3 regions of the Peribacillus sp. NPDC058002 genome follow, and region 1 is predicted to be linked to each of the others. Evidence: riboswitches for the same ligand, from Rfam matches in the RefSeq annotation. Region 1 holds a riboswitch; each other region holds the start of a gene.
What was found. Region 1 has a riboswitch for S-adenosylmethionine ahead of ACFVSH_RS18515 (bifunctional homocysteine S-methyltransferase/methylenetetrahydrofolate reductase). Riboswitches for the same ligand answer to the same signal wherever they lie in the genome.
Positions count from the first base shown of each region.

Region 2: linked by a shared signal. The riboswitch ahead of ACFVSH_RS06530 (sugar ABC transporter substrate-binding protein) and the one ahead of ACFVSH_RS18515 (bifunctional homocysteine S-methyltransferase/methylenetetrahydrofolate reductase) in region 1 are both predicted to bind S-adenosylmethionine.
Region 3: linked by a shared signal. The riboswitch ahead of ACFVSH_RS07495 (methionine ABC transporter ATP-binding protein) and the one ahead of ACFVSH_RS18515 (bifunctional homocysteine S-methyltransferase/methylenetetrahydrofolate reductase) in region 1 are both predicted to bind S-adenosylmethionine.

Region 1 is NZ_JBHVQU010000131.1:49-9,198, forward strand. Features, by position in the region: partial or broken gene ACFVSH_RS18495 (diaminopimelate epimerase) at 1-536, shown strand, start outside; gene ligD (DNA ligase D) at 738-2,585, opposite strand; gene ku (non-homologous end joining protein Ku) at 2,738-3,580, shown strand; gene ACFVSH_RS18510 (MOSC domain-containing protein) at 4,087-4,737, shown strand; SAM riboswitch class I at 4,849-4,947, shown strand; gene ACFVSH_RS18515 (bifunctional homocysteine S-methyltransferase/methylenetetrahydrofolate reductase) at 5,052-6,899, shown strand; partial or broken gene metH (methionine synthase) at 6,892-9,150, shown strand, end outside.
Region 2 is NZ_JBHVQU010000020.1:32,416-43,543, reverse strand. Features, by position in the region: gene ACFVSH_RS06560 (hypothetical protein) at 181-462, shown strand; gene hmpA (NO-inducible flavohemoprotein) at 789-2,009, opposite strand; gene ACFVSH_RS06545 (ketoacyl-ACP synthase III) at 2,297-3,280, opposite strand; gene ACFVSH_RS06540 (ABC transporter permease) at 4,130-5,134, opposite strand; gene ACFVSH_RS06535 (sugar ABC transporter ATP-binding protein) at 5,136-6,638, opposite strand; gene ACFVSH_RS06530 (sugar ABC transporter substrate-binding protein) at 6,695-7,807, opposite strand; SAM riboswitch class I at 7,924-8,029, opposite strand; gene ACFVSH_RS06525 (GTPase domain-containing protein) at 8,125-10,866, opposite strand.
Region 3 is NZ_JBHVQU010000025.1:14,333-25,460, forward strand. Features, by position in the region: gene ACFVSH_RS07490 (O-acetylhomoserine aminocarboxypropyltransferase/cysteine synthase family protein) at 33-1,343, shown strand; SAM riboswitch class I at 1,461-1,573, shown strand; gene ACFVSH_RS07495 (methionine ABC transporter ATP-binding protein) at 1,727-2,761, shown strand; gene ACFVSH_RS07500 (methionine ABC transporter permease) at 2,754-3,422, shown strand; gene ACFVSH_RS07505 (MetQ/NlpA family ABC transporter substrate-binding protein) at 3,438-4,274, shown strand; gene ACFVSH_RS27090 (YuzK family famiily protein) at 4,439-4,579, shown strand; gene sufC (Fe-S cluster assembly ATPase SufC) at 5,030-5,815, shown strand; gene sufD (Fe-S cluster assembly protein SufD) at 5,831-7,132, shown strand; gene ACFVSH_RS07520 (cysteine desulfurase) at 7,132-8,361, shown strand; gene sufU (Fe-S cluster assembly sulfur transfer protein SufU) at 8,351-8,779, shown strand; gene sufB (Fe-S cluster assembly protein SufB) at 8,835-10,232, shown strand; gene ACFVSH_RS07535 (DUF72 domain-containing protein) at 10,430-11,128, shown strand, end outside.

The DNA.
Region 1 (9,150 bases):
TTCATGATACCCTATTATTTTCGGCATTGGCGGTTCCTAATCCACATTTGATCACGCTGGTCGATAGTGAGGTTTTGCAAAGTGGTTTGCAGGACGAACTTTCAACAAAGGTCAATCAACCGAATGAGCTTTTCCCTGATGGTGTCAATGTCAGCTTTGTGAAGGAGCTGGAACCAGGGAGCATTTATGTGCGGACATTCGAACGGGGGGTAGGCTTCACAAATGCGTGTGGAACGGCGATGTCAGCCTCAAGCCTAGTAACATGCTCTGTTGGATTAAACGCGTTGGAAAGTGAAATATCTGTCTACAATAACGGCGGAAAAGTTAAATGCGTGGTCCACCATGATGATGAAAGCCAAAAGTATTCAATTGATTTAATCGGGAACGCAACCTATGAATTCAAGGTATCGATTGAAATGGACTTAGATCAGCCTGAAAAATTTGAAGTGCTTGAAAAAGAGGATTTTGAATTGGAAACAAGCTTATATGCCAAGCTTCAGGATGAAGTTCAAAGTTATTTGAAAACAAAATTATAAAAAATTTCAGACTGCAGCAAACTCGAAGAAAAGAGAGTTTGCCTGCAGTTTTCTCATTTAAAAACCTCTTAGTAATGTAATCAAAAGACCATTCCCGTTAATCCGGAACGGAAGTCACGGGGCTCCTGCATAGAAAAGTGCGTTCCAGGAAGAGTGCCTGGTGAGGGGGATCAACGTTCCATATTAAACTCCTTAAGACCATCAGTTGTTGGTCTTTTTTTGTTTTAGGAACGACAATACTTCCAAAAAGGCTGGTCCATTATCGATGAGTCTGTAATCCATAAATGCACACCCTTCCCTTTTTATTCTGCTTGGTATGGTTTCAATCGTAAAGTCCTTTAACTGGAGACTTTCGTCCACTTCCTTCCAAAACAAGGGTGTAGCCACACCAGCGAAAGAATTTCCCCGCGGGGAATAAGGAAGGATGATGGTTTTTCCTTCACTATGCTGCACAAAGTCCAGGTAAAGTCGATTATGCCGATTTATTTTCATCCTTTCCGTAGTAAAATCATTTGGGGTGGAACTTGATAAGTAGTCACCGAGAAAGTCAGTGAAAATGCGTGTCTCTTGATAAGTAAATGTGTCTGCAGGCAGTGGGATGTGTATTTGCAGTCCTTTGTTACCTGAAGTTTTTACAAAAGCTTTTATCCTTAATGAATCCATCACCTTCTTTATTTCCTGTGCGGCCTTTATCGCTAAGGAGAAATATTCGATGGAAGGAGGATCCAAGTCCAGGACGATTTCGTCGGGACGTGTTTTACCCGCTTTCTGAAATGGCGCATGGAATTCCAATGCAAGTTGATTGCCGAACCAAAGAAGCGTTTCAATATCGTTACATAGCATATACTCGATATCTTCATCAATGAACGTTTTAATAAAGGACGGCGCATAATCAGGTTTGTTTTTCTGGAAAAATCTTTCTTTATCCAAAGTGCCATGAGGATAGCGGATCGTCGTTAGCAGTTTATCCTTCAAGAAGGGTAAGAAGAAAGCTGAAACCTCCCGTAAATAATGAAGGTATTCAACCTTTACCACCTTTTTATTTCCTGTTATCCAAAGCGGTTTATCCCTGGAAGTTATTTGTACAGTATCTGGAAATGTATATTGACCTAGCACGAATTTCTCCCAGGTACATTCTTCAGGAGCCGTTTGTAAAAGCCATTGTGAAAACTGAGGCTCACGCAATTCATTCTCCTCATACACGTGTAAGAATTGGACTTCGATGCAAATGGATGGATGGATATAAAAAAATTGTATGTCCTCGTCTGATGCATTTTGCTTGATCAGTTCATATAATATCCTTTTATCTTGAGGACTCAGTCCATTTTTAACACTTCCGATTTTGGTTACGGCACCTTCTTTGAAAACTGCGAGGGAAACGTAACCATTTTCTTTGTGCAATGCTGTAATGAAACAAGAAACGGTCTTCCAATTTTTCACCTTGATCCATGAGGCAGTACGTTTCCCTTCCTGCCAAGTCCCACCAATTTCCTTGGCGACAACACCTTCGCCATCTAATAGGGTGACCTTATTCAAGGCATTATCCAATACGTCAAAACTCTCTATTAATTGTATCAAAGCCTTATCGTTGGGATCAGGAGGCATAGGAAAGCCAAGATTTGCCCCCATATTCAACATCAATTCCCTTCTTTCTTCCATGGGTTTAGCTGCTACGTTTTTTCCGCTGATGCTAAGCAGGTCAAACGCTATGAACCGGCATGGGGAAAAACGGGCCTTTTCTGAAATTAAGGATTGTTTCCCAAGGCGTCCTCGCCACTGTATTTGGAAAAAGTCGGCTTTCGCCTGATTGGTAAGCCAGACCAATTCGCCATCCATCCGAAGCGGGAGATATTCTTCCAGGTGCAGATTTTTGATGTAAGCAATGATTTCCGGGAATTGTGGTGATAATTCCTTTTCGTTCCGACTCGAAATGCTAATGGTATCGGAGTCTATCGTTAATATAGCCCTAAAGCCGTCATATTTGACTTCATAACGCCAATCCTTGGAATTGGGGGCTTCAGGGTAATAGGTAGGCAGCATCGGTTTCATTTTTTGTATTTACCTCCGCAAATAATTGATTAACATTATTTTGCCAAAAAAACGAAGTGTTAGAGTTGGCAATTGTTTTTTCGGTTTTTTTTGAACAAAGGGGAATAATAAAATTGTTCTTCTCTTTAAAAATAAGTTATGAGGTGACGAATATGCATACGATGTGGAAGGGGAGCATATCATTCGGTTTGGTGAACATTCCGATCAAACTTCATGCTGCAACGGAGGATAAGGATATTTCTTTGAGGACGTTGCACAAGGAATGTCATTCACCGATTAAATACGAAAAGGTTTGCCCGGTATGCCAGAAAGAAGTGGGGAAGGATGATATAGTCCGCGCTTTTGAGTATACAAAGGGAAAGTTTGTTGTATTGGAAGACAATGAACTAGAACAACTGAAAAAACAAAACGAAGAAAAAGCCGTGGAAATCGTGGATTTCGTTAAAATTGAAGAAATAGATCCCATTTATTTTAACCGGAGTTATTACATGTCTCCTAATGACGGAGGGATAAAAGCTTATTCCCTTTTGAGACAGGCACTCAAGGAATCGAATAAGGTAGGGCTAGCGAAAATCATCATTCGCTCCAAAGAACAAATGGCGGTAATCCGAGTCGTTGATAATACCTTGGTGATGGAAACGATTCATTATCCGGATGAAGTTCGCCCCACAGCGGATGTTCCGAATATTCCTGCCAACGATACCATTGTAAAAAAAGAAATCGATACTGCCGTATTATTGATAGATCAATTAACGACTACTTTCGATCCGACAAAATACACCGATGACTATCGAACCGCGTTACTTGAATTGATTGAATCAAAGAAAGCAGGACAGACGACGATTCCAGCCAAAACAAAAGAACCAATTTCCAACAATGTAACCGATTTAATGGAGGCATTACAGGCATCCATTGACCGTACGAAACATGATGAAACGGAAATGAAAAAGACGACCCGAAAGAAAGTGGCACCGAAAAAAAAGAAGCAAGCTTAAACAGGAAGCTGAGCGGAAGACACATGATGTCGCTCGGCTTTCTGCTTGTTTTAGCAAGGTAATTTGCTTTCTATATGGTAAAGAAAGTGAATTAATAGGGGGGAGATTTACATAGGTAAGGAAAGTGCAAATATGTAAGTGGATCACGATGTAAGAAACAGAATGGAAATAAAAGAAAATGGTGGATGGAAATGAAGGCAAAAAAATTCGCTCCCTAAAGAGCGACAATGAGGAATTCAATCGTGAAAATCAACATATAGGCGAACGGTTGTAGTTTTCGACTATATATTGTGTTCATATTCTACCATATTTAATTCTGAAATAGCAACAAAATTACTGAAACTAACCTATGAATTTTTCTGGAAATCAATGATATTTCCCCCATTTAACGGCTATGAGGCTTTTGCATTTTCATATTCTTATAAAAAACTACAGTATAAAATGGACTTTTAGTATAATTTATACATACAGGATGATATAAATTAAATATGAATGGAAGATGCAAAATGGAAAATGGAAAAATCAAAGCACTTCATGCCGGGAAGCCGAAACAAGAAATTTTTTCAAATATCGAAATCTATTCAGCAATGGATAAACAAGAACAGGATAATGTGACAGTGACTAAATCAGGTATAATTGGTGATGGGGTTGGTAATGTAAAGTTCCATGGAGGTCCTGATCGCGTTTTGTGCTTTTACCCCTTTGAGCATTATTCAATATGGAATGAAAAATTCTCTAAAAAACTGGAAATCCCTGCATTCGGTGAAAATTTAACCGTAGCGGGGATGAGGGAAGAAACAACATATATTGGCGATATTTATCAAATAGGCGAAGTGATTGTTCAAATTAACCAGGGGAGGATACCTTGTTCGACCATTTCCCATTTCAATCAAGAACCTAAGTTTTTGGAACTCGTGCTGAAAACGAGTTTCACTGGTTATTTTGCAAGAGTACTTCAAGAAGGAACGATAAATAAACAAAACGATATTGTGCTGATAGATCGTTTGCAGGAAAAAATTTCAGTTCATTATGCAGCAGAGGTACTCCTTCATAAACGAGATGGGCTGGAAGGCGCAAAGGCTTTACTTACACTAGACTCGTTAGCGGAAGACTGGAAACAAAGGATTTTGAAGAGGGTTCAAGCTGCAAAAGGGTGAATGATTTTTGCAAAAGTGAAAAAAATGTCGATCAGGTATTGAAATTGACAGATTATTAATGTAAATTAAATATAATCAAATTTTGAAATCTTATGAAAATTATATAAATGGATCTTATCGAGAGAGGTGGAGGGACTGGCCCGAAGAAACCTCAGCAACCAGCTTAGGCAAAGGTGCTAAATCCAGCAAGCAGAGCTTGATAGATGAGGAGAATGTTTCAAAAAACCTTCTTCTTTGAGAAGGTTTTTTTTCCTTTTCTCTCATACTCATAGAATACGACAAAAACAGGATTGTTTTTGAGAGAGGGTGTAATGATGGATTTTCGTAAAGACGTGAAAGATAGAATACTGGTTGGGGAAGGGGCAATGGGGACCTTATTGTATTCAAATGGCATCGATCAATGTTATGAGGAATTAAACTGTACGAACCCAGATCAAATAGAGTCCATCCATCGTGCCTATCTGGAAGCCGGTGCAGATATCCTTCAATCGAATACATACGGAGCCAATTTCAACAAATTGAAACGGTATGGAATTGAAGATGAAGTAAGCAGAATCAATCGCCAGGGAGTCATTCTTGCTAAAAAAGCGGCAAAAGGAAAGGCATACGTCTTCGGTACCATAGGGGCACAGCGGAGCATCAGGAAATCGGATTTAAGCATGGAAGAGATAAAACGGGGTTTTCGTGAACAGCTATACAGTCTTTTGATGGAAAACCCTGATGGGATTCTCTTGGAAACATTTTATGACCTGGAAGAACTGGAAACCGTCCTGCAAATCGTTAAATATGAAACTGGACTGCCGATCATAGCAAATGTTTCGATGCATGAACTGGGAAATCTTCAAAATGGAATCCATTTAAATGAAGCTTTTCAAAAACTTGAGCAACTGGGTGCCGATGTTGTTGGGGTGAATTGCCGTCTCGGTCCACATCATATGATTCGGGCCTTGGAAGAAGTGAGTTTGCCAAAGCAAGCATCAATTGCCATATACCCAAATGCCAGCCTCCCGGATTATGTGGATGGAAGGCTCGTCTATAAAGCTGTGCCGGAATACTTCGGTTCAAGTGCCCTAGAACTTCGTGAGCAGGGGGCCGCGATCATAGGAGGGTGCTGTGGAACGACTCCGCTGCATATTCAAGCTGTAAAGAATGCGATTGGAAGTTTGGCTCCTGTGAAAGAGAAATTTACGAAATCCCGTGAAATAGAAATAATTGAAGTGAATGATAGAGAATTGGAACGTCCCCTGTTCGAAAAGGCCAAAACAGAAAGGACGATTCTAGTTGAACTTGATCCTCCGAAAAAGTTAGGTATAGAGAGCTTCATGACTGGTGCCGAGGTTTTGAAAAAAGCAGGGGTCGATTCCATTACATTAGCCGATAATTCGCTTGCCTCACCAAGGATATCGAATGATGCACTGGCCAATTTACTGAAGAACCAATTGAATATAGAGCCAATGGTGCATATAACATGCCGTGATCGAAATTTGATTGGACTGCAGTCACATTTAATGGGTCTGCAAACGGTGGGTCTGAACGAAATATTGATCATCACCGGAGACCCTTCAAAAATTGGGGACTTCCCGGGCGCCACTTCGGTTTATGATTTATCTTCCTTTGACCTAATAAGTATGGTCAAACAATTTAATGAAGGTCTTTCCTATTCGGGTCAAAGTTTGGGCCAACGGGCAAATTTCAAAATTGCTGCAGCGTTTAATCCCAATGTGAAATATCTGGATAAAGCGGTACTGAGAATGGAAAAGAAGATTGCCTGCGGTGCCCAATCCTTCTTGACACAGCCAATCTATTCTGTGGAGCAGATCGAAGAAGTATATGAAGCCACAAAACATTTAGAAACCCCGATCTTCATCGGTATCATGCCCTTGACAAGCACCAGGAACGCCGAATTCATCCATAATGAAATCCCAGGCATCAAATTGCCTGATAATGTTAGAAGAGCCATGGCGTTAGCGGGGGATGACCCTGTAAAGTCGAGGATTGAAGGAGTGAATATCGCGCGAGAGCTAGTGGACGCGGCAAGGGAAAAATTCAAGGGCATATATTTAATCACTCCGTTCCTTCGCTATGAAATGACGGCGGAACTTACGAAATATATTAGAAAAGTCGATAGTAAACATACATCAGAGGTGGCAGTACATGAATAAAAAAGCGATTCAAGATCAGTTAAATTCTAAAATACTCCTTCTTGACGGGGCGATGGGAACCATGCTTCAAGCGGAGAATTTGACGGCAGGGGATTTTGGAGGGGAACAATTCGAGGGCTGCAATGAATATTTATCATTGACGCAACCGGAAATCATCCAATCCATTCATGAAAAATATTTAGCAGCGGGTGCAGACATCATTGAAACAAATACCTTCGGAGCGACCAGCATCGTACTGGAGGAATACCAAATAAGCACTATCGCCTACAAGCTAAATAAGATTTCAGCTGAGCTTGCCGTTAAAGCTTGTGAAAAGTACTCCAATGATGAATGGCCAAGGTATGTAGCTGGCTCGATGGGTCCAACTACAAAAACGCTTTCCGTAACGGGAGGAACGACTTTTGATATTTTAACCGATTCCTATGCAGAACAGGCACTCGGTCTCTTGGATGGCGGGGTAGACTTGTTATTGGTGGAAACCTGTCAGGATATGCTTAATGTCAAGGCTGCCTTTTCCGGAATCAAAGCAGCATTCGCTAAAACAGGAAAAGATGTGCCTGTCATCATATCAGGGACAATCGAACCGATGGGCACTACACTTGCTGGCCAGTCCATCGAAGCTTTTTATTTATCGGTTGAACATATGAAGCCCGTTGCTGTCGGCCTTAATTGTGCAACAGGGCCGGAATTCATGATAGACCATATCAGGACACTTGCAGATATATCAAATAGCGCCATTAGCTGTTATCCGAATGCCGGGCTCCCTGATGAAGAAGGGCACTATCATGAGTCACCTACTTCACTGGCAGAGAAAATGAAGCAATTTGCCGAAAAGGGATGGATCAATATCATTGGTGGATGTTGTGGTACGACACCAGAACATATTAAAGAACTTTCCAGGGTCCTCGAAGGCATGAAACCCCGTACAATTACGGAAACAGCCCATGGTCATGCCGTATCGGGCATAGAGCCGCTAATTTATGATGATTCAATGCGGCCTTTATTCGTAGGTGAAAGAACGAATGTTATCGGTTCCCGAAAATTCAAGGAGCTGATACGCGGAAAGCATTATGAGCCAGCTGCCGAAATTGCACGATCCCAGGTAAAAAAAGGGGCCCATGTCATTGATATCTGTCTTGCTGATCCTGATGGGGATGAGCTTGGCGATATGAAGGAATTTGTGGAAGAGGTCGTCAAAAAAGTGAAAGTCCCATTGGTCATCGATACTACGGATGAAGCCGTGCTTGAACAAGCATTAAAACATTCACAAGGAAAATCGATCATTAATTCCATAAACCTTGAAGATGGTGAAGAGCGCTTTGAAAAAATAGTGCCATTAGTCCATCAATATGGTGCTGCCGTTGTCGTAGGAACCATTGATGAAACTGGGATGGCAGTCGATGCTGAACGGAAATTGGAAGTGGCTACACGGTCTGTGAATTTGCTCGTTAATAAGTACGGTCTGAACAAAAGTGACATCATTTTTGATCCGCTTGTATTTCCTGTAGGTACAGGGGATGAACAATATATTGGATCTGCATTGGAAACGGTGAATGGAATAAAGGCGATTAAAGAAAAATTTCCGGAATGCCTAACGATACTTGGCATTTCTAACGTTTCATTCGGTCTGCCAGCGAGGGGAAGGGAAATATTAAATGCCGTTTTCCTCTACCATTGTACAAAGGCGGGTCTCGATTATGCTATCGTGAATACAGAAAAACTTGAACGTTTCGCTCTGATACCGGAAGAGGAAGTGAAATTGGCTGAGGCACTGCTATTTGAGACTTCAACTGAAACTTTAGCGATTTTTACCGAGTTTTATCGCGGGAAAAAAGCGGAGAAGAAGGATAATGGTGTGATCCTGCCATTGGATGAACGTTTAGGTAACTATATTATCGAGGGAACGAAAGAAGGATTGGTTGATGATTTAAATGAAGCGATTGAGCGCGGTGACACCCCATTGGAAATCATCAATGGACCATTGATGGATGGCATGAGTGAGGTGGGGAGATTGTTTAATGACAACCAACTTATTGTCGCAGAGGTGCTTCAGAGTGCTGAAGCGATGAAGGCGGCAGTATCTCACCTTGAACCACTAATGGAAAACTCTGAAGATAGTGCTAAGAAAGGGAAAATCCTTTTGGCGACCGTCAAGGGAGATGTGCATGATATCGGGAAAAACCTAGTGGATATCATCCTATCCAATAATGGCTATGAAGTCATTGATTTGGGCATAAAGGTCGCACCGCAA
Region 2 (11,128 bases), on a different contig from region 1:
CAACTGAATGTCGAGTTATTGGGAAGAGGATTTAGTTGGATAGATACCGGCACTCATGAATCACTACTGGGTGCTTCTTTCTCTATCCACACCATTCAAAATCAGCAAAATATTCGAATAACTTAGGTAGAAGAAATAGCATTTCGCAAAGGATTTATTACTCCCCAAAAACTTATTACCTTGGCTAAACTATTAGAGAAAAATGAATATTTAGATTCCCTTACCTATGCTAGTCTTCCTAAAGAGATACGTACCTTAACGTCTGATCCTAGATTAAGCTTTAATAGGGGAAGCATTGTATATGAGAAAATCATTGGAGCTGTGGTTGCTCAAGAACCAATTGTTCACTTTGCGGCGGAGTCTTATGCTGATAACAGTATTCAAAAAGATAAGTTCGGTGAATACAACTTTGATGCAAATAAAGTAGCAAGTTTACATTCACTACGCCCTCTTATTCAATAATACTTAAAGGCCGATGATTCCTTAGCGTAGGGAAAATCGGCTTTTTTCCTGCCAAAATTCTCTTAGCGTATGTTTTCCGCGTTTTGTTGGAGGAGCCCCATTAACAATTTGAGGTGCAGTTTTTTGACTTTATACTAATGAAAAATTACATGCTGCATTAGAGTACTCCCCTCTGAATTTGAAAGCATGGAGCATTTCAAACATCACTGCAATTTTCTACGAATCAAGATAAAATTAAAGGGCATGAGCCCGGTAGATTACCGGGTTCATGCCCTCAAGGCAGCATAATTAAATAAAGTGCCTAACTTTTTGGGTTCACTTTTTACTTATTTTTCTCCTAAAATAGCGAGTGGACTAAATACTTCATAATGAATATGGTCTTTCGATACACTCCATTTATTCAGGGCCTCATTGATTGCTTCCATAAAAGGAATAGGTCCGCAGAAATAAAAATCCGCTTCTTTTGATGGAACGATAGATTGCAGGAAGTCTAAACCCACGTATCCTTCTTTATCAAAATGTCCAGAGGTTCGGTCAGCTTCTGTTGGTGTACCATAGACTACATATGATTTTATATGTTGGTGTTCATTCACTATTTGTTGCAGATGATCTTTAAAAGCATGTGTTTGACTATTGCTTGTTGCATGGATAAACGTAACCTGACGTTGTGGTTGCTTTTCTATAATGGTGTTTAACATGCTAAGTAAAGGTGTAATTCCAATACCCCCACTAATCAGAACAACGGGTAAATCGGTGTTATCCAGTTCGAAGTCACCTGCAGGAGCAGAAAATTGCAGCACGTCTCCAACTTCCAGCTGTTTATGTAAATAGTTAGATACAATTCCAGATGGAGCATCTCCATGTGCATCTTCACGTTTAACACTAATTCGGTAGTAATCCTTACCAGGTGAATCCGAAAGACTGTAATGGCGTATGTGCGTATATTTCTCGCCAGGAATTTCAGCCTTAAGTGTCAAGTATTGCCCAGCATGATAGGAGGCAATGGGTTTTCCATCTCTAGGCTTTAGATAAAAGGAGGTTACCATATCACTTTCTTTTATCTTTTTTTCGATATTGAAGCTTCGATATCCTTCCCATCCACCAGGCTGTTGTTCTGTTTCCTCATATAGGTTTTTTTCAATATCAATAAAGGCATCTGCAATATAGCCATAGGCCTTTCCCCATGCCTCTATGATTTCAGCTGTAGCTGCGTCACCCAATACATCTTTAACTGCTTGAAGCAACGTTTCACCTACAACCGGATACTGTTCAGGCTTGACTCCTATGGCACGATGTTTCTCAGTAACTCTTTTAATTACCGGTTTTATCGCTTCAAGGTTCGTAATATGTTCTCCTGCAGCATAGACAGCATATCCCAAGGCCTCTTGTTGAATTCCTCTTTTTTGGTTCGTTTGGTTAAAAAGATTATACAAATCAGGAGCTTTTGAAAATAGTAATTCATAAAATCTCTTTCCAATTGGTTTACTATGTTCCTTGAGAACTGGTGCTGTTGACTGAACGATTTCTATGGTCTTAGCATCAAGCATGTTGAAATTTCCTCCTCAAATTCCAGGAATATTTACATTAAATAGCATTCCCGATAAATATTGGAGTAAACATGATATTTTGGCACTGTTCACTTATCATTAACCAACCCAAACTTCTTACTAAAGGTAACTTCCGCCCATTTGGAGGTTTTGAAATCCCTTAAGATAATTCAAAGACACCATACCTATAAGTACGGTGTCTTTTGTTATTTTAGTATCCTTGTTAACTTAAACTGACCCTTTATATCAATAAGAACAAAGCTGCTGACCAGTAGCAGAAAAAAGTGTTATAGGGTCCAATTGATAAGCAATCCTGCTTGTGCTAACCCACCACCGAAACCATATAATAAAATCTTCTCACCATGATTGAGCTTTCCTTCGCTTACTCCTTGATCTAAAGCTAATGGTATTGTTGCTGAGGAAGTATTTCCATACTCCACTAAGCTATATAATGTACGCTCAATTGGAAAACCGCTTCTATCGCATATTGACTCAATCATTCTTAAATTTGCACTATGCGGAACAAACCAATCCACATCATTCAAATGAAAATCCGTATTTTTCATCACAGTTTGCATTCCTTTTGGAACAGTAGTAACAGCCCATTTATAAACCTCACGTCCATTTTGAACAAGGTTACCACTATTATTCAAGTCTTCACCATTTATACGTGTCGATAGGTTTGTACTATATAAATATTTTCCGCCTTCTCCTTCCGAATATAAATGTGACGAAATAAAACTTGGCTGTTTTTCATCATATTCTACAAGAACCGCTCCTCCACCATCTCCAAATAAAATACAAGTGGCTCGATCTTCATAGTCCATAATTTTGGATAAAGTATCGGCTGCAATAACAAGAACTTTCTTGTTTAAACCAGATGTTACTAATCCATTAGCTACATGCAGCCCATAAGTAAAGCCTGCACAAGCAGCGTTTAAATCAATAGCTCCAGTATTCTTAATACCTAGCTTTGCTTGGACTAAAGAAGCTACGCTAGGAGTGTTGAAATCAGGTGTGAATGTACAGACAATAATCATATCAACATCTTCGACAGATTTATCATACCGTTTCATTAAATCCTTTACAGCTTTATAACTTATTTCACTAGTAAACTCTTCTTCATGTGCAATTCTTCGCTCTTTAATACCAGTCCGTTTAACAATCCATTCATCATTGGTTTCAACCATTCTTTCTAAGTCCTTATTTGTTAGCCTTTTATCTGGAACATAAGAACCTATCGCTGTAATACGTGCTTTGGATTTGAACATAAAATAACCACCTCGTGTTATGAATTGCATCAATTTTATAACTGATATTAATACCTGGTACTAATTATAAAGTAAAAAAAATCTTATGCAACTACCGGTCACTTTAAACCCATAAGAAAAAAAGAGCTGAACGACAAAGAACGATCGCTACTGATAATTAAGAAGATTCTGCTCCAAAATAGGAACGTATATCGTAGCCAGAACATCCTGTTACGCGGAAGTGACGGGTGAACCACAAGGGCAGACAAACTAGATAATCATAGTTTGCCAACAGTTTTTTTGTGGGGTTGTATAATGGGAACGTTGATTTCCTCTTCAAGCACTCGCTTTTCTAAGCAGGAGTCTCGCGCCTTCCGCTCCAATCAACTTTGCTTTTTTTTTAGATGGACCCCTTTTGTCTACAAACTCAGTTATCTAAAGAGAAATCCGGTATTACCACTTTTAATTTCCTAACCGTAACGGTAACAATAGAAGTTTTTAATATTCGTATCTTTTTCCGAATAAATAATATACCAAATATCCCAATAGATTAAATAAAGTAAATGCCAGAATCCACCCAATATGTAATCGTTTATAATGTTATTAAAAGGAAAATAAGGGCCCTGTAAAAATTCACAACTGCGGTCAATGTTTATACTCCAACAATGAGGGATCAAAAAGTCCTCCTGTCCCCATTTTAGCGTAATAAAAAAGATCATTATTATTAAGTAAAATGATGAAGATGCGAAAATTCCATGAACCGTCCCTTTTTAATAAGGAAAAAATCCTGTTGAATTCCAACAGGATTTTAATCAATCTTCAAAAATTCACAATTATAGGATTTCTGTAGATTAACGGGACGAAACCATTTTAGTGTTTTTGTTTGTAATAGGTTACCGCGAGCGCAAGGGCCAGCACTGTTCCTTTGACGATATCCATCGCATAATACGGAACGGACATCATGATCAAACCGTTTTGAAGGATTCCAATCAAGACTGCACCGACAAAGGTTCCAAATGCATTCGGTTTTCCCGCTCCTAAAACGGAGGAACCAATGAAGGCAGCCGCAACGGCATCCATTAAATAGGGGGACCCTGAATTGATTTCCGATGTCATGACCCTTGAAGCTAGGACAATCCCCCCGACTGCAGCTAATAGAGCTGAAAGCAGATAGGCAAGGATTTTATATTTTTTGACCGATATCCCGGAAAGTCTCGCCGCTTCCTTATTTCCCCCAATAATGTACATATAACGACCATGCTTCGTATAAGTCAAAAAGATATGGGTCGCAATCACAATGACTGCCATGATCAGGATTATCCATGGTACCTGGCCAATTTTGGCGAAAAATGGACTGATCAGACCTGTTGCGAATGTTCCGTCGGGCATGACCATATTTTGCGAAACCGTTGCCCCTTTTGTATAAGTAAGGGCAATTCCCTGGATAATGAACATGGTAGCCAATGTCATCAGCATGTCGGGAATTCTCAATTTAACGATCATGAATGAATTCAAAGCCCCTACGACAAGTGAGGCGCCGATCGCAGCTAAGATGGCGATTAATGTATCCTGCGAAAACCAGACGAACATTGATATGACGATGGCATTTGCCAATGATGCGACGGATCCTACGGAAAGGTCGAAGCCATCCACGGTCAGGGATATCGTAATGCCGATCGCAATGATGGTCACGATTGAAATGGAACGCAGGATGTTGATCAGATTATTCGTTTGAATGAAAGCTGGATTGGACACGGCAAAAATTCCAATCAGAATGATAATCGTCAATATTGTGCCGTATTTATATAAAAAGTCGAATAGTTCCGGCCTTTTCTTCGCTTTCGCTGTCTGCGTAACAGGAATGGGTATGCTCATCCTATTTTCCTCCTGTTGAATAGAATAGTAGTTCTTCTTCATTCGTTTTGCTCGTTTCTAATTCGATGACAGTGCTCCCGTCATATAACACATATGTCCGGTTGGTAATGCCGATGATTTCGGAAAGCTCGGATGATGCATAAATGACCGCTTTCCCATTCCTTGCAAGCTTTGCAATCAATTCGAATATATCCTTCTTGGCTCCAACATCGACCCCTTTCGTTGGTTCATCGAATATGTATACTTCCGCATCGGCCATAAGCCATTTTCCGATGGCAACTTTTTGCTGGTTACCACCTGAAAGGTTTTCGACAATCGCTTCCCCTGAAGGAGTTTTAATGCCGAGACTTGCGATTATTTCCTTCGCCTTTTCCTTTTCCGCCTTACGATTCACGAAACTGAACGTCTTGCAGAATTTGCCGAGGCTGGCTGCAGTCAAATTCGCCGAGACTGATTCCTGAACGAGGACCCCTTCTTTCCTGCGTTCCTCAGGTACAAGTGCCAGACCGCTTTTTACTGCTTCGTGCGGTGATTTCAAAGAAAGCTTACGACCATTCAGGACTACTTCTCCCGCTGTGATCGAAGTATGACCGAAAAGGGTTTTACAGAGCTCCGTTTTTCCCGCTCCGACTAACCCTGCCAAGCCGATTATCTCGCCTGCTTTAACATTCAGATTAACATTCTTGACTTTCTCGGCATCTGACAATCCGCTCACTTCCAGAATGACGTCTCCGATCGAAGCATTCACTTCTGGAAATTGGTCATCCATGGTTTTACCGAGCATATTCTCTACCACTTCGTTACGGGTCATGTCCTCCTTCTTTCGACAAGTGACACGCTCCCCATTCCTCATGATCGTAATTTCCTCACAGATTTCAAAAATCTCAGGCAGACGATGTGAAATGAAAATGATTCCCACGCCTTTTTGCTTTAATTCATTTACAATTCGAAAAAGTTCTGTCGTCTCCGTATGACTTAACGGAGCAGTTGGCTCATCGAGAATCAGGAATTTGCATTCTGTCGAAACGGCCCTTGCTATCAGGACCATTTGTTTTTCAGCCAAGGTAAGATCTCTTACCAGCTTTTTCGAAGGGACACGAATTTTCATATCTTCAAGAATATAAGAGGCTTGTTTGTGCAGCTCTTTCCATTGGACCCTCTGTTTTTTTCCCATGTTTTGGACCATATCATTCAACATTACATTTTCCCCAACCGTTAAGTAAGGGATGAGGGCTGTATCCACTTCCTGATAAACAATTTGAATGCCTTGTTCCTGAGCCGCTTTTGGCGAGCGGATATCCCGCCTCATCCCATCAATGAAAATGTCACCTGAATAATGAACATGGGCTCCCGATAAAACTTTCATTAACGTCGATTTTCCTGCTCCGTTTGCACCGACCAATGCGTGGGCTGTCCCTGATTGAACGGAAAAGTCAACTTCACTCAGCGCCTTCACCCCTGGAAATTCAATCGAAATCTTCTTCATTTCTAGTTGCGTGCCCATGTCCATTCCCCCTTATTGAACAGACACTCCCTTCACTGGAAAGAGAGTGTCTCTTTTTACTTTTTATAATGGTCTTTCAAAACTTTCATCCAATCTTCTTCAAATTCCGTAGATTCACCCCAACCATCGACAATACCAGACAGATTTGCCATGTTTACCGCTTCCTTTGAAGCCCGGACTTGCTTTTGTGAAATAAGTGAAGCCTCTAAGTCATAGGTTTGCGGAGTATCTTCGCCCGCTAATTTTTTAGCCAATATCCTCATATTCACTGCACCGATCAGCTTGGGATCGACCGCTGCCGTGTAGGACCATGAGCTATCAGCCGATTGGATTTCCTGGAGATCTGCATTAGATACATCAACACCATATATCTTCACTTCATCGCGGCCCGCTTCTTTAATCGCCCGGGCTGCACCGATGGCAAAGGCATCCCAAGTTGCGAAAATGGCATCCAATTTACCTTTAGGGTATTTATTCAACATTGCGGCTACAGCATTTTGTGTCTGAACCGAAGTATCAGCAGATGCCACCCCGAATCTTTCGACTTCTTTAATCCCAGGATTTTCTTTTAGTTTTTCCTGATAGACTGCATTTCTTCTTACCATTGGCGGGAAACCATCCACCCAAAGATAGGCAATTGCCGCTTCACCTTTCTGCTCTTTTAACAGTTTATCAAAAGCCAGTGTGGCCAACGCTTCATCATCCTGTGAGGTTAATGTCACGCCATCAATTTTAGATAGTTCGCTTATTGAATCGAACGTGACAACGCTTTTACCTGCATCAACCAACTTCTGAACGTCATTCACAGTTGCTGCATCATCACCATGGGAAATGATATACCCGTCGTAATCTTCCTCCAAAGCCTGCGCTATCGCATCATGAAATTTAGCCGTATCACCATTGGCTGTATATGTATCCACTTGAAATCCCAGTGCTTCCCCTTCTTCCTTCGCCCCCGCCAGGTATTGGGCCGTATGATCATCACCGCCAATTTTTCGGATCACTTTGATCTTGGCTCCATCCCCATCTGCAAATCTTTCCGGTACATTTTCAAATGATACTTTTTCTTCTTTCTTCGATTCTGTGGAACTCTGCCCAGTGGAGCACCCTGTTAAAAGCAAAGCCGAAGCGATGGCTGAAATGAATATTCCTTTAATAGACCTTCTCATCTTGTTTTCCCTCCATATTTTCAATTTAGTCTTATCAGTTTAGTTGGTGTAAATCCCAAAATAAAAACCTCTCTAATATAGAGAGGTTTAATCAGCTGTTTTGCAGACTTGTCCCTCTCTTATCTGTCAAAACATTTCTGTTTTGCAGGATTTAGCACCAATTCCTAATGGAACGGTTGCTGGGCATCTTAGGGCCAGTCCCTCCGCCACTCTTGATAAGAGATATATTGTGTTACGTTTTCGTAATTATCACTTTATAGGGATATAGTCGTAAAGTCAATAGATTTTTGAATATTTGAAATGTTCCTTGTTATTTTTTATTTTCTTTGAAGCTGGGCTAGACGCTTTTTCTCGATTTTTTCAAGCCTCTCCAACTGCCTTAATTTCACTTCGAACAAAGTGATCGGGTCACGGTAAACTTCCGGATTTTCTTTCATATGCTCCAATGCAGCCTGGTAGTCTTTAATCTCGGTCTGCGTTTGTTCAATCGTTTTTTGAAGTAAAGCAAATGAACTGCGATAGAAAAGTGAGATGTCCCGATCCAAAGATTTTTCAAACAATCCAAATTGGGTAAGGAAACGTTCCGTGATCATTTCCGCAACATCCAGGTAATCTTCACTTTCCAGATATTTCTTATAACGATTGTACATATTGGCTTTATTTTGCGGTATCGCCCCAAACAGCTTCCCTGCTCCTTTAAGCAGCAATTGTGATGGAGTCCTGCGCAAAAGGATATTAACGTTTTCGATGCGGATACTGCTTGTCATCCGATCGGCATCACGGCGCCAGTCATCCAATACCCTGAAGTCTCCTGCAAGCGTAATCCGTTCTTCTTTGTATAATTCATTGAATCCGGCACTCATCTCATCCATAAACTGCTGGCTTTGTGAAAACTCCATTTGGGAACTGGCAATCCAGTCTTGTAGAGAACGATAATATTGAGGCATGATCTTATCAGAAATGAAGTTTTGAATCCGCTCATTCATTTCTTGGTTTAACTGTACATGGACCTGACTGAAATCACTGCTTTCCGTTAATGATTTAGAGCAATCCTTCAGTAATTCAGGAATTTTAGTAGAAAGCTGATTTTTCACTTCATCCTTAAGCAGACGATAAGACCTTATGATATTTTCACTTTTTTCTTTTTCCAAATCAGCCAGTTGATTGACCGCCCCATTCAGTTTGACTTCCATCTGTTCATTCCAAGAGATGGAATGCTCGCATTTCCGCTCATTGGCTGCCCGTTTTTCTAACAGATAAGATAAAGTTTTACGAATGAATGCAAGGATTTTCTCTGATCTTCTTTCCTTCCAATTCTCATCTTGGTAATTCGATTGAAGGAAGGCTGAAAGGTCCTTCAATTGCTGCTTGCTATCATAAAGTTTGGAGAAAGCGAATACTTTCGCATTCGGGAAATATGCATTCACTTTATCCCATGTTTCGTCTTCCATCCGGACTGCGACCTGATCACTGTATATCGTATCCATTTTATTTAATAAGAAATGAATCGGCAGTTTCGGAGCCATCATTTGAATTTCCAATAACAGATCCCGTTCGCTGCCGGTGAAAGGCGCCCGGGCGTCCAGGACGAACATCAGTCCATCACTGCCATGTAAATAGCCTTGGAAATCGGATTCCACGCTTTTTTCCCCATTGAACCCCGGTGTATCCAATAATCGCAGACCATTATTTCTTAGGTAGTCACTTATGATTGTCACATCAACAATAGTCCCGCGCTGGCGGCGTGTTTCATCCAATTCAGCTAGCTCCATGACAACCTTTCTATCTGTATCGGTAATTTCAAGAATTTCCAAATCATCCCCGTCTTTGACACTGACTAAGGATGAATGATCTTCAGCGGCAATGCTCTCGCCAACAATTGACTGAATGAAGGATGTCTTGCCATTTCCTGTACTTCCTACAAGAAGAAGATTGAAATTTCCGGTATCCTTAAGCCCCTCAACCATCCATTTAAGCTTATTGCCAACCTTTAGGTCATTATCTTCAGCCCACTGGATAATGGAATTGAACAGTTTCTCTCCCGCTTCCAGTCCGCCTCCTAATTTAGGCGATTTCACCAACAGGCTTTCTGCATCCTGAATGACCAGCGCATTGATCGTATCCGGGAAGATTTCATTCCAGGACAACGCGGATGCCGCCGCAAACAACGAGAGCTCCCCATCTGCGATTTTGAGCCAGTTTTCCAGTAACCTTGGCACGACAGGACTTAAATCTTTGATTAGGTGCGTTCCTTCTAAAAGACCTGCATATGCATCCCTGTAATAGACGGAAAGCTCATCCCATACATCAGCATGGTTCAATTCAATGGTATCTATCAAATTATTAATCACTCTTAGCCATTCGAAATAAGAATCCGTATATTTATAATTTTTCCAAAGGGCAACCGTCACCTTTTCGAAACGTTCCTGGTCAAGTGTGTATAGCGAACCAAGGACAGTTGAAAAATAATCCGGATCCATCGATTGGGCAACCCCCTGCTGGATATACGTCTTCAGCACATCGAACCAGCCCATTGATTCTGTACGGATACTTTCATTAGCCGCTAATACCACCGCACTGTTCCAATCCTTTTGTTCTTCAAAAAAGGCGCGTGCGATTTCCGTGACATTCGGGTAATCCGGTTGAAACTCGACTGCTTCTTTCACGACTTTGGAAGCTAGGTCATTTCTCGATTCCACTATGTACAGGGAAAAAAGTTGCAAAAGAACCTCTGTTTTCAAGACCGCTTCTTCCGTATCGACGGATTTATAGATATCCTCTGCGGTTGAGTACATTTCCAGTTCAAAATAAGCATCTGCGATGTTTTTCTTCGCCCATGGACCAAGTTCCCCTTCTATGTTCTCCCATTTAAAAATGGCTGCTTCATAGTCATGATGCTGAAAATATACTTCTCCTTGAGCAAATCGAATGGCGGTTAAATCCGCTCTTTCCTTTTTTTGTTCCACGAGAAACATTTCACCCAAAGCTTGAATCGGGTGCTTCCTTGTATCCTCAACCATCGTTTCATAGTATTTTTTTCCGATCAGCCGTTCGTCCATCTTTATTCCCCCGATATATTTCATATTTTCAATTAAAGGAAAATCACTGATTCCATAAGCCTTCTAGTGGACCTAACTTCAATCTATAGATTCCTTTAGTTAAAAAATCATTTACAAAACCTTAAAATATTATTTTAGCAAAACAATATGGTAACAACATGTCACCACTCTTACAATTTTAAAACAGAAACAAATGGAACTGTAATGTTTTTAATAAAACGATATAGAAATGTCATTTCCATATTCGAGAAAAAATGTTTTT
Region 3 (11,128 bases), on a different contig from region 1:
CCAACTAAATCCATAGAAAAAGGTGAAACCATATGTCAGGGAAAAAGTTGCGTTTCGAAACATTGAGTGTTCATGGCGGTCTGCAAACTGATGAAACAGGTGCCCGTGCAGTTCCTATCTACCAAAGCAATGCATACTTGTTCAAAGACACCGACCATGCAGCGAATTTATTTGGCCTAAAGGAGAATGGCTATATATATACACGGCTTCATAATCCCACGGTCAGCGTTTTTGAGGAAAGAATGGCCTTATTGGAAGGTGGCATCGGCGGATTGGCAACAGCAAGTGGAATGGCTGCCATCTCACTTTCAATCCTGAACATTGCCGCTGCAGGTGATGAGATTGTTTCAGCCTCTACATTATATGGCGGTACTTATAACCTTTTTGAAAATACTCTTCCTAAATATGGGATCAAAGTGAAGTTCGTTTCTCCCGATGATCCTGAAAATTTCAAAAGGGCGATTACGCCAAGAACTAAAGCCATTTTTGCCGAAACGATCGGTAATCCAAGTTTGAGGGTGCTTGATATTGAAGCGGTGGCGAAAATCGCCCATGAAGCCGGCATACCTTTAATCATTGATAATACCTTTGCAACACCATATCTTTGCAGACCAATTGATTTTGGCGCGGACATCGTCATCCATTCCGCTACAAAATGGCTTCTGGGAAATGGAACGACACTAGGCGGTGTCATCGTGGATGGAGGGAAGTTCGATTGGAACTCGCCAAACTACCCTGGCTTCACGGAGCCTGACCCAAGTTACGACGGTCTGGTATACGCCGAGGCAGTTGGACCTGCCGCATTCATAACGAAAGCCCGAGTCCAGTTACTTCGTGATTTAGGCCCTGCGCTAAGTGCCCAAAGTGCATTCCAGTTTACGCTTGGACTTGAAACGCTGCATGTAAGGATGAAAGAGCATCTATCAAACACCAAGTCTGTCATTGAATATTTAAAAAACCATCCTGCCGTGACTTGGGTTTCGCATCCTGGTGATGAGGATCATCCCGATAAGGCCCTTGCGGATAAATATTTGCCTAAGGGAGCTGGATCTGTCGTGACTTTTGGAATACAAGGTAATCGCGAAGCTGGGGCAAAACTTATCAATTCGGTGGAATTATGGTCCCATGTGGCGAATGTAGGGGATGCGAAGAGCTTGATCATCCACCCAGCCAGTACGACCCATCAACAATTGAATGAGGCGGGTCTTGCGAAAGCGGGTGTAAGTGCCGATCAAGTCCGTTTATCAATTGGGATTGAAAATGTAGACGACTTAATAGAAGATTTAGAGCAGGCAATTGAAAAAGCGACGAATATCGTCTCCTTGACTTCCAAAACGCTTTAAGCAAAGTTCCTGTTCATCCTTGAACTAGAAATAATATACATTGCGCTCCTTTTTTATCTATGATAAAATTTCTCCATACTAAAGAACTTAATGATGTACAAATATTCTATATATTAGCTCTTATCAAGAGAGGTGGAGGGATGTGCCCGATGAAACCCGGCAACCGACAAGGAGATTTCCTTGGAAAGGTGCCAATTCACACAAAGTTTAATTACTTTGGAAGATGAGAGAAAGGCCTGTTTCTTCACCTGCCTTTCTGCTCATGCAGAAAGGTTTTTTCTGTTTTAATGGGGAAAACATGTGCATGATATGAGAAACAGACTAATAATGTAAAGAAATCAACTAAGTTCATAGGTTTTATTGGATAAAAGAGGTGAGGATTAATGATTACATTGACGAAAGTCAGTAAGCTGTTCCGAACAGGAAAAGGAAACAGTGAGACGATCAAGGCTGTAAATAATGTGAATGTTGAAATAAATAAAGGCGAGATTTTCGGTATCATCGGTTACAGTGGAGCGGGGAAAAGTACTTTGATCAGAATGCTCAATGGATTGGAAACTCCTACAGAGGGATCCGTTGTGGTGGCTGAGAAGGAAATTTCAAAAATTAAAGGGGCTCAGCTCCGTAAGGCCCGTCAAGAAATCAGCATGATTTTCCAACATTTCAATCTATTATGGTCAAGGACCGTTCAGGAAAATATTTCTTTCCCATTGGAAATTGCAGGAGTTTCTAAAACTGAACGAACCAATCGTGTGAACGAGTTGATCAAGTTAGTCGGACTGGAAGGCAGGGAAAAGGCCTATCCTTCACAATTAAGCGGAGGGCAAAAGCAAAGGGTGGGAATAGCCAGGGCTCTGGCAAATGACCCTAAAGTGCTGCTGTGTGATGAAGCGACATCTGCCTTGGATCCACAGACTACCGACTCCATACTCGAATTGCTTGTTGACATCAATCAGCGCCTAGGATTGACGATCGTCTTGATAACACATGAAATGCATGTAATACGTAAAATCTGTCATCGCGTCGCCGTGATGGAAAACGGGCAAGTTGTTGAACAGGGTCCTGTCCTGGATGTTTTCAAGAATCCTAAAGAACAAATGACAAAGCGTTTCGTGCAGCAGGTAACTGAACCAGAAGAAACGAAAGAAACGATGGACCATTTGCTCGAACGTTATCCTGCAGGCAAAGTGATTCAATTGACCTTTGTAGGTGATCATGCAGAAAGCCCGTTGATCACCAAGCTTGTACGTAACTTCGAGTTGGATGTCAATATCGTTCAAGGTAAGATATCCCAAACAAGAAGCGGTTCATATGGAACATTGTTTATCCATCTTGATGGCACAGAGGATGAAATGCTCCGCGCAATCGAATTCATTAAAGCACAGCAAGTAGGCGTGGAGGTGATTACTCATGCTTGAAGAATTATTGCCGAATATTGATTGGGAAGACATTATTGAAGCAACGAAAGAAACGCTATACATGACAAGCGTCTCTGTAGTGGCAACCTTTTTTATAGGCATAATATTAGGATTGATCCTGTTCCTGACAGGGAAGGGTAATATGTGGGAAAACCGGGTAATTAACGGGGTCATGAGTGCTATCGTTAATATATTCCGTTCCATTCCATTTCTTATTTTGATCGTGCTGCTCATTCCTTTCACTAAGGCACTTGTCGGTTCCATGATCGGAGAGAACGCTGCATTGCCGGCACTTATTATCGGTGCAGCCCCATTTTATGCGCGTATGGTTGAAATCGGCCTTCGTGAAATCGATAAAGGTGTAATTGAAGCCGCTAAATCCATGGGGGCAAAAACGAGCACGATCATTTGGAAGGTCCTTCTTCCAGAGTCGATGCCTGCCCTTATTTCCGGGATTACGGTAACATCGATTGCATTGGTTGGATATACCGCAATGGCCGGGGTCATCGGCGCAGGCGGACTTGGTAATCTAGCCTATTTGGAAGGCTATCAAAGAAATCAAAATGACGTTACGCTTGTGGCGACTATCGTTATTCTAATTATCGTCTTCATAATTCAAATTATTGGAGATGTGATTACATCTAAATTGGATAAAAGATAAAGGGAGATGAATAGGATGAAAAAGTTTTTAGGATTTGCATTAATTTTAGTGTTATCTATCGCTTTGGCTGCTTGTGGAAGTGAAAAGGATAAAAGCGGCGGTGATACAGAAAAAGAATCGAAAAAATTAGTTGTAGGGGCATCCAATGTTCCGCATGCTGAAATCCTTGAGGAAGCTAAGCCGCTTCTTAAAGAAAAAGGAATCGATTTGGAAATCGAAACATTCCAGGACTATGTTTTACCGAATAAGGCGTTGAATGATAAGGAATTGGATGCTAACTATTTTCAGCACATTCCTTACTTAGAGTCGCAAATTAAAGAAAATGGATATGATTTCGTCAATGCTGGGGGAATCCATATCGAGCCAATAGCACTATACTCTCAAAAATATAAAAGCATCGATAAACTTCCTAATGGAGCAACGATCATTTTGAGCAGCTCTGTCGCTGACCATGGACGCGCTTTATCCCTGTTGGAAAAGAATGGCCTCATCAAGTTGAAAGAGGGCATCGATAAAACGACAGCTACAACGAAAGACATCATTGAAAATAAGAAAAACCTTAAATTCGACGCTGAATATGAAGCGGCATTACTTCCAAAAATCTATGAAAGCGGCGAAGGCGATGCTGTTTTGATCAACTCTAACTATGCAATCGACGCTGGCTTGGACCCATTGAAAGATTCAATTGCGATTGAAGATTCCGAATCACCTTATGTGAATGTCATCGCTGTAAACAAAGGCGATGAAAATAAAGAAGAAATCAAAGCGCTTGTAGAAGTGTTGCATTCTAAAAAAATTCAAGATTTCATCCTTAAGGAATACAAAGGTGCAGTTGTACCGGCGGATAAATAATTCAAGAATGGCGGCCTGATTTAATTCAGGCCGTTTTTTTATGTTTAATCATGAAAGTGAAGGGTATAGAGGTAATGAAGGCATTAAAATGATACACAAATTTGAAAGGATGGTTCACTATCAATACTCTGGATTTAAATGTAACAAGCGAAATGGAAAAGGCGATGCAGTCTTCACATGGGATTGGCTACAGTGAGTACAGTAGAAACTTAGACCTCCGTATCGAGGTTGAGAAAGAACGGGATAGGGAACATGTAAAGTGCAATAAAATGGTCCAGAACCTACAACGCAAAATTCACGGATAAGCATATAAAAGAGTTCTTTAAAAGATCGGTCTGTAGAGGTAAAATGGAAAGTGGTCCATAAATAAGGGTTGCCTTATTGGATAAACTTACATAGTGCCTGGCAGTCCGATTTTTTCTTTTTAAAGCGGAACGTTCATACCTTGCAATCGAATTCTTTGAGCATATATTAATAAGGATGAAGATTTGCTGAATAATAAGATAATTTTAACAAAAACTAAAATAAGTATAGATATGCAGTAAACAGGCCATATCTGTTAGTATTGTAAGAATAGGACGGGTTTTAAACATGACGGAAGTGAAAACCCCTATCTATTTAGTTGATTCCAAATTGGATTTGTTATAAAATTGGAATGAGAATAAAGTGAGAATGCTTTTACGTAAAATTACAGTAAAGAAAGTAATCCTTACTTTCTGGTAATAAAATTGGAATTAGTTCACGGAGGTATTATTATGTCAGCTTCTACATTAACGGTTAAAGATCTTCACGTATCAATTGAAGGCAAAGAGATTTTAAAAGGGGTAAACCTTGAAGTCAAAGGTGGAGAAATCCATGCGATCATGGGACCAAATGGAACTGGTAAATCCACTTTATCATCAGCAATCATGGGTCACCCTAAATATGAAGTGACTAGCGGAAGCATCACTTTCGATGGCGAAGATGTATTGGAAATGGAAGTAGACGAGCGCGCTCGTGTCGGCCTATTCCTAGCTATGCAATATCCAAGTGAAATCAGCGGTGTTACAAATGCTGACTTCTTGCGTTCTTCCATTAATGCACGCCGTGAAGAAGGCGATGAGATTTCATTGATGAAATTCATCCGTCAAATGGACCAAAAAATGGAGTTCCTTGAAATGGATGAAGATATGGCGCAACGCTATTTGAATGAAGGATTCTCAGGCGGAGAGAAAAAACGTAACGAGATTCTTCAATTAATGATGATCCAACCTAAAATTGCAATCTTGGATGAAATTGATTCAGGTCTAGATATCGATGCACTTAAAGTCGTTTCAAAAGGAATCAACGAAATGCGCGGAGAAGACTTTGGATGCTTGATCATCACTCACTACCAACGTCTATTAAATTACATCACTCCTGATTTTGTACATGTTATGATGCAAGGACGTGTCGTTAAATCAGGCGGTCCTGAACTTGCTGCCCGCTTGGAAGCGGAAGGTTATGACTGGATTAAACAAGAATTGGGCATTGAAGACGAAACTGTTGGCGAAGAAGCGTAAGTAGGAGGATTTGCAATGACTACAGAAACGAAATTACCGTTTGAACAAGAAGATATAAGCTCCTATTCAACTAAAAATAATGATCCAGCTTGGTTATCCGAGCTTCGGATTCAAGCGTTTTCTGAATTAGAAAAGCTCCCGATGCCAAAGCCGGATAAAACGAAAATCGATAAATGGAATTTTACTTCTTTCCAGACTCATACGGTTGAAAGTGAAGCTTTTGCTTCTTTAGAGGAGCTTCCGGAAGATATTAAATCCATCATTGAAGAAAATGAAAACTTATACATTCAACGCAATAATACGCCGGCACATATCAATCTGTCAGCAAATGTGAAAGAACAAGGCGTCATTTTCACGGATATTTTAACAGCGGCTCGCGACCATGCTGAGCTCGTGCAAAAATATTTCATGAAAGACGGCGTTAAGGTAGATGAACATCGTTTAACGGCGCTTCATGCTGCATTAGTTAATGGGGGAGCATTCCTTTATGTTCCGAAAAATGTAGAAATCAAAGAGCCGATCCAGTCGGTATTCCTATTGGATAATCCAGATGCTACACTTTTCAACCATGTCTTGATCGTAGCGGAAGATAATAGCTCTGTCACATATGTAGAGAACTACTTCTCAAGCGTTGAGTCTAACGAAGGGGTTGCCAACATCGTAACGGAGGTATTTGCAAATGCGAATGCCAAAGTGGAGTACGGAGCGGTCGATACCCTTTCTAAAGGCTTCACGACGTACGTTAACCGCCGTGGGGTGGCAGGACGTGACGCTCGTATTGAGTGGGCACTTGGCATGATGAACGATGGAAATACGATATCAGATAATACAACATATCTAATGGGCGATGGCTCTCACGGTGATACTAAATCCGTTGTAGTCGGACGCGGGGAACAAAAACAGAACTTTACGACAGCGATCATTCATTATGGCAAACGCTCTGAGGGCTATATCCTTAAGCACGGTGTCATGAAAGACGCTGCATCCTCCATTTTTAATGGAATTGGGAAAATAGAGCATGGCGCTACAAAGTCAAATGCCGAACAAGAATCACGCGTATTAATGTTAAGTGAAAAAGCACGCGGAGATGCCAATCCAATCCTCTTGATTGATGAAGATGATGTAACGGCTGGCCATGCTGCTTCCGTCGGTCGTGTCGACCCGCTTCAACTGTATTATTTAATGAGCCGTGGTATTACTAAGAAAGAAGCAGAAAGACTTGTCATTCACGGATTCTTGGCCCCTGTTGTTAACCAGCTTCCAATTGAGGGAGTTAAAAAACAATTAGTAGCGGTCATTGAAAGGAAAGTACAGTAATGAACCCATACGAAATTCGTAAGCTTTTTCCGATATTAGATCAAGAAGTCAATGGTCAGCCATTAGTTTATTTAGATAGTGCTGCAACCTCTCAAAAACCGGCTGCAGTGATTGAAGCGATTGAGCAATATTACCGCGGATACAACTCGAATGTTCACCGCGGGGTGCATACACTTGGAACAAAAGCTACGGATGCGTATGAAGGTGCACGTGAAAAGGTACGTAAATTCATTAATGCTTCTTCTACAGAAGAAATCATCTTTACAAGAGGCACAACGACTTCTTTAAATACTGTAGCAAGAAGTTACGGTGGTGCAAATATTAAAGAGGGTGACGAAATCGTCATCTCCTACATGGAGCATCACAGTAATATCATTCCGTGGCAGCAGCTTGCCAAAGAAAAAGGCGCTGTACTGAAGTATATTCCGCTTCAAGAGGATTGCACGATTTCCCTTGATGATGTTAGGGCAACGATTACAGACGCAACGAAAATCGTTTCCATCATGCAGGTTTCGAATGTACTTGGTGTCATCAATCCTGTGAAGGAAATCGCGAAAATTGCCCATGAACACGGTGCTGTAATGGTAGTCGACGGGGCGCAAAGCACGCCGCACCTAAAAGTCGATGTCCGTGATCTGGATTGTGATTTCTTTGCCTTCTCAGGTCATAAAATGGTCGGTCCAACAGGTATCGGCGTATTATATGGCAAAAAAGAACTTCTGGAAAAAATGGAGCCGATTGAATTCGGCGGAGAGATGATTGATTTTGTAGGTTTACAAGAGTCTACATGGAAAGAACTCCCGTGGAAATTCGAAGGCGGTACCCCAATCATTGCCGGCGCCATCGGCCTTGGTGCTGCAATTGATTTCTTGGAAGAAATCGGCTTGGATAATATTGAACGGCATGAACATAGGCTTGCCGCTTATGCAATGGAAAAAATGTCAGCAGTCGAAGGGCTGACCATATTCGGTCCTAAAGATGCAGAAAAGCGTGCGGGTGTAATAACCTTTAATATTAATGACGTACATCCACATGATGTCGCTACCGTTCTTGATGCAGATGGAATTGCTGTCCGCGCCGGTCATCATTGCGCACAGCCATTAATGAAATGGTTGGACGTATCATCGACGGCAAGAGCAAGTTTCTATCTATATAACACGGAAGAAGATATTGATAAGCTCGTATCCGGGCTTGTTAAAACGAAGGAGTATTTCAGTAATGTCTTTTGATAACCTAGATACACTTTACCGACAAGTCATTATGGATCACTATAAGAAACCGCGTAATAAGGGCATGCTAGAGGATGGAAGCATGACTATCGATATGAATAATCCAACTTGCGGCGATCGGATTCGTTTAACGATGAAGATAGAAGGTGGCAAGGTCAGCGATGTTAAATTCGATGGTGATGGTTGTTCGATATCCATGAGTTCGGCTTCCATGATGACTCAAGCCATCAAGGGCAAAGATGTTGATACTGCCCTAGCGATATCCGAGACTTTTTCCTTAATGATCCAGGGAAAAGAATACGACGATGAGATGGATCTGGGGGATATTGAAGCCCTTCAAGGTGTCTCTAAATTCCCAGCCCGAATCAAGTGTGCGACCTTAGCTTGGAAAGCCATGGAAAAGGGATTGAAGGAATAATTAAATTAAAATGAGCTGTTGTCATTCAGCCATTTGAAATGGAGGAATACGAGCTATGGCAAAGAAAATGCCTGAAATCGGCGATTATAAATATGGCTTTGCGGATAAAGATGTTTCCATCTTCCGTTCAAAGCGTGGTCTGACAAAAGAAATCGTGGAAGAAATTTCTCGAATGAAGGATGAACCGCAATGGATGCTTGATTTCCGTTTGAAATCATTGGAGCATTTTTACAACATGCCAATGCCTCAATGGGGCGGCGACATGCAGAGCCTGAATTTTGATGAAATCACATATTATGTTAAGCCATCAGAGAAATCAGAGAAATCTTGGGATGAAGTTCCTGATGAAATCAAACAGACTTTTGATAAATTGGGAATTCCTGAAGCCGAACAAAAATATCTTGCCGGCGTATCTGCTCAATACGAATCAGAAGTGGTTTACCATAGCATGAAAGAAGAATTGGAAGAAATGGGTATCGTGTTTAAAGATACGGACTCAGCACTTCGTGAAAATGAAGATATCTTCCGTGAGCACTTTGGAAAAACGATCCCGCCTACTGACAATAAATTCTCTGCATTGAACTCAGCAGTTTGGTCAGGCGGATCTTTCATCTATGTACCAAAAGGCGTAAAAGTGGATACTCCGCTTCAAGCTTATTTCCGAATTAACTCTGAAAACATGGGGCAATTCGAGCGTACGCTTATCATTGTTGATGAAGGCGCATCCGTTCACTATGTCGAAGGTTGTACAGCACCTGTTTATACGACTAATTCCCTTCATAGTGCGGTTGTTGAAATCGTCATCAAGAAAGATGCCTACTGCCGTTACACGACGATCCAAAACTGGGCAAACAACGTGTTTAACCTAGTTACGAAACGTGCGGTTTGTGATGCCAATGCAACAATGGAATGGGTCGATGGTAACATCGGTTCCAAATTGACAATGAAATATCCTGCTGTCATCTTAAAAGGTGAAGGCGCTCGCGGTATGACATTATCGATTGCCATTGCCGGCAAAGGCCAACACCAAGACGCTGGAGCAAAAATGATTCACCTGGCTCCTAATACATCTTCAACGATTGTATCAAAATCAATTTCTAAACAGGGCGGTAAAGTAACATACCGTGGTATCGTTCATTTCGGACGTAAAGCGGATGGAGCTCGTTCCAACATTGAATGTGATACATTAATCATGGATAATCAGTCTACATCTGATACGATCCCTTACAATGAAATCTTGAATGATAACATTTCCCTTGAACACGAAGCGAAGGTTTCCAAAGTATCTGAAGAACAATTGTTCTACTTGATGAGCCGCGGAATTTCTGAGCAAGAAGCAACGGAAATGATCGTAATGGGCTTCATCGAACCATTTACAAAAGAACTTCCAATGGAATATGCGGTTGAAATGAACCGTCTGATCAAGTTCGAAATGGAAGGATCCATCGGGTAATAACCGACTGGCCTGCCTGTAAGGCGATTCAGGATAACCATTCATACAAAAAGCCTGCCGGGTCTGTCTGGCAGGCTTTTTGTTTTTGATATTCACTCCCTTATACCAAAGATTAGATAAGACTCAATAAGGGTAAAAAATAATAAAAGAAGAGGTCTTCAGTAATTGGGGCCTGTCCCAAAGGAGTGATGATGCAGATGATTTATGTTGGTGTGACCGGTTGGGGTGATCATGATAGTTTGTATCATGGCGGTGTGTCCCAGCGTGATAAACTCAAAGAGTACGGTGCTCATTTTCCCGTTGTGGAGGTGGATGCCTCATTCTATGCAGTCCAGCCAAAGAGGAACAGTGAAAAGTGGGTATCCGAGACGCCTGCATCATTCCAGTTTGTCGTTAAAGCCTATCAAGGGATGACAGGACATCAGCGTGGGGAAATCCCATTTGAAAGCAAGAAGGAAATGTTCAAGGCATTTTGCGACTCTCTGGAGGCTTATCAGAAGTCCGGTAAGCTCGCGATGGTCTTATTTCAGTTTCCGCCATGGTTTGATTGTAAACGGGAAAATGTGAATTACCTGCGATGGTGCAAAGCTGAAATGGGCAATATTCCAGTTGCCATTGAATTTCGGAATCAAAGCTGGTACAGGCCCAATGTATTTCAGCGGACTTTGGACTTTATCGAAAAGGAAGGCTGGATCCATACTGTATGCGATGAGCCGCAGGCTGGAGAGGGGTCCATTCCTGTCGTTCTGCATGCCGCCGATAATGATAGAACCCTTATACGCTTTCATGGCCGTAACCTGCATGGTTGGCAAAGGCCTCCTTCAGGTGATAACTGGCGTGACGTCAGATACTTATATAGATATAATCACCAGGAATTGATAGACTGGGTGGAGAAA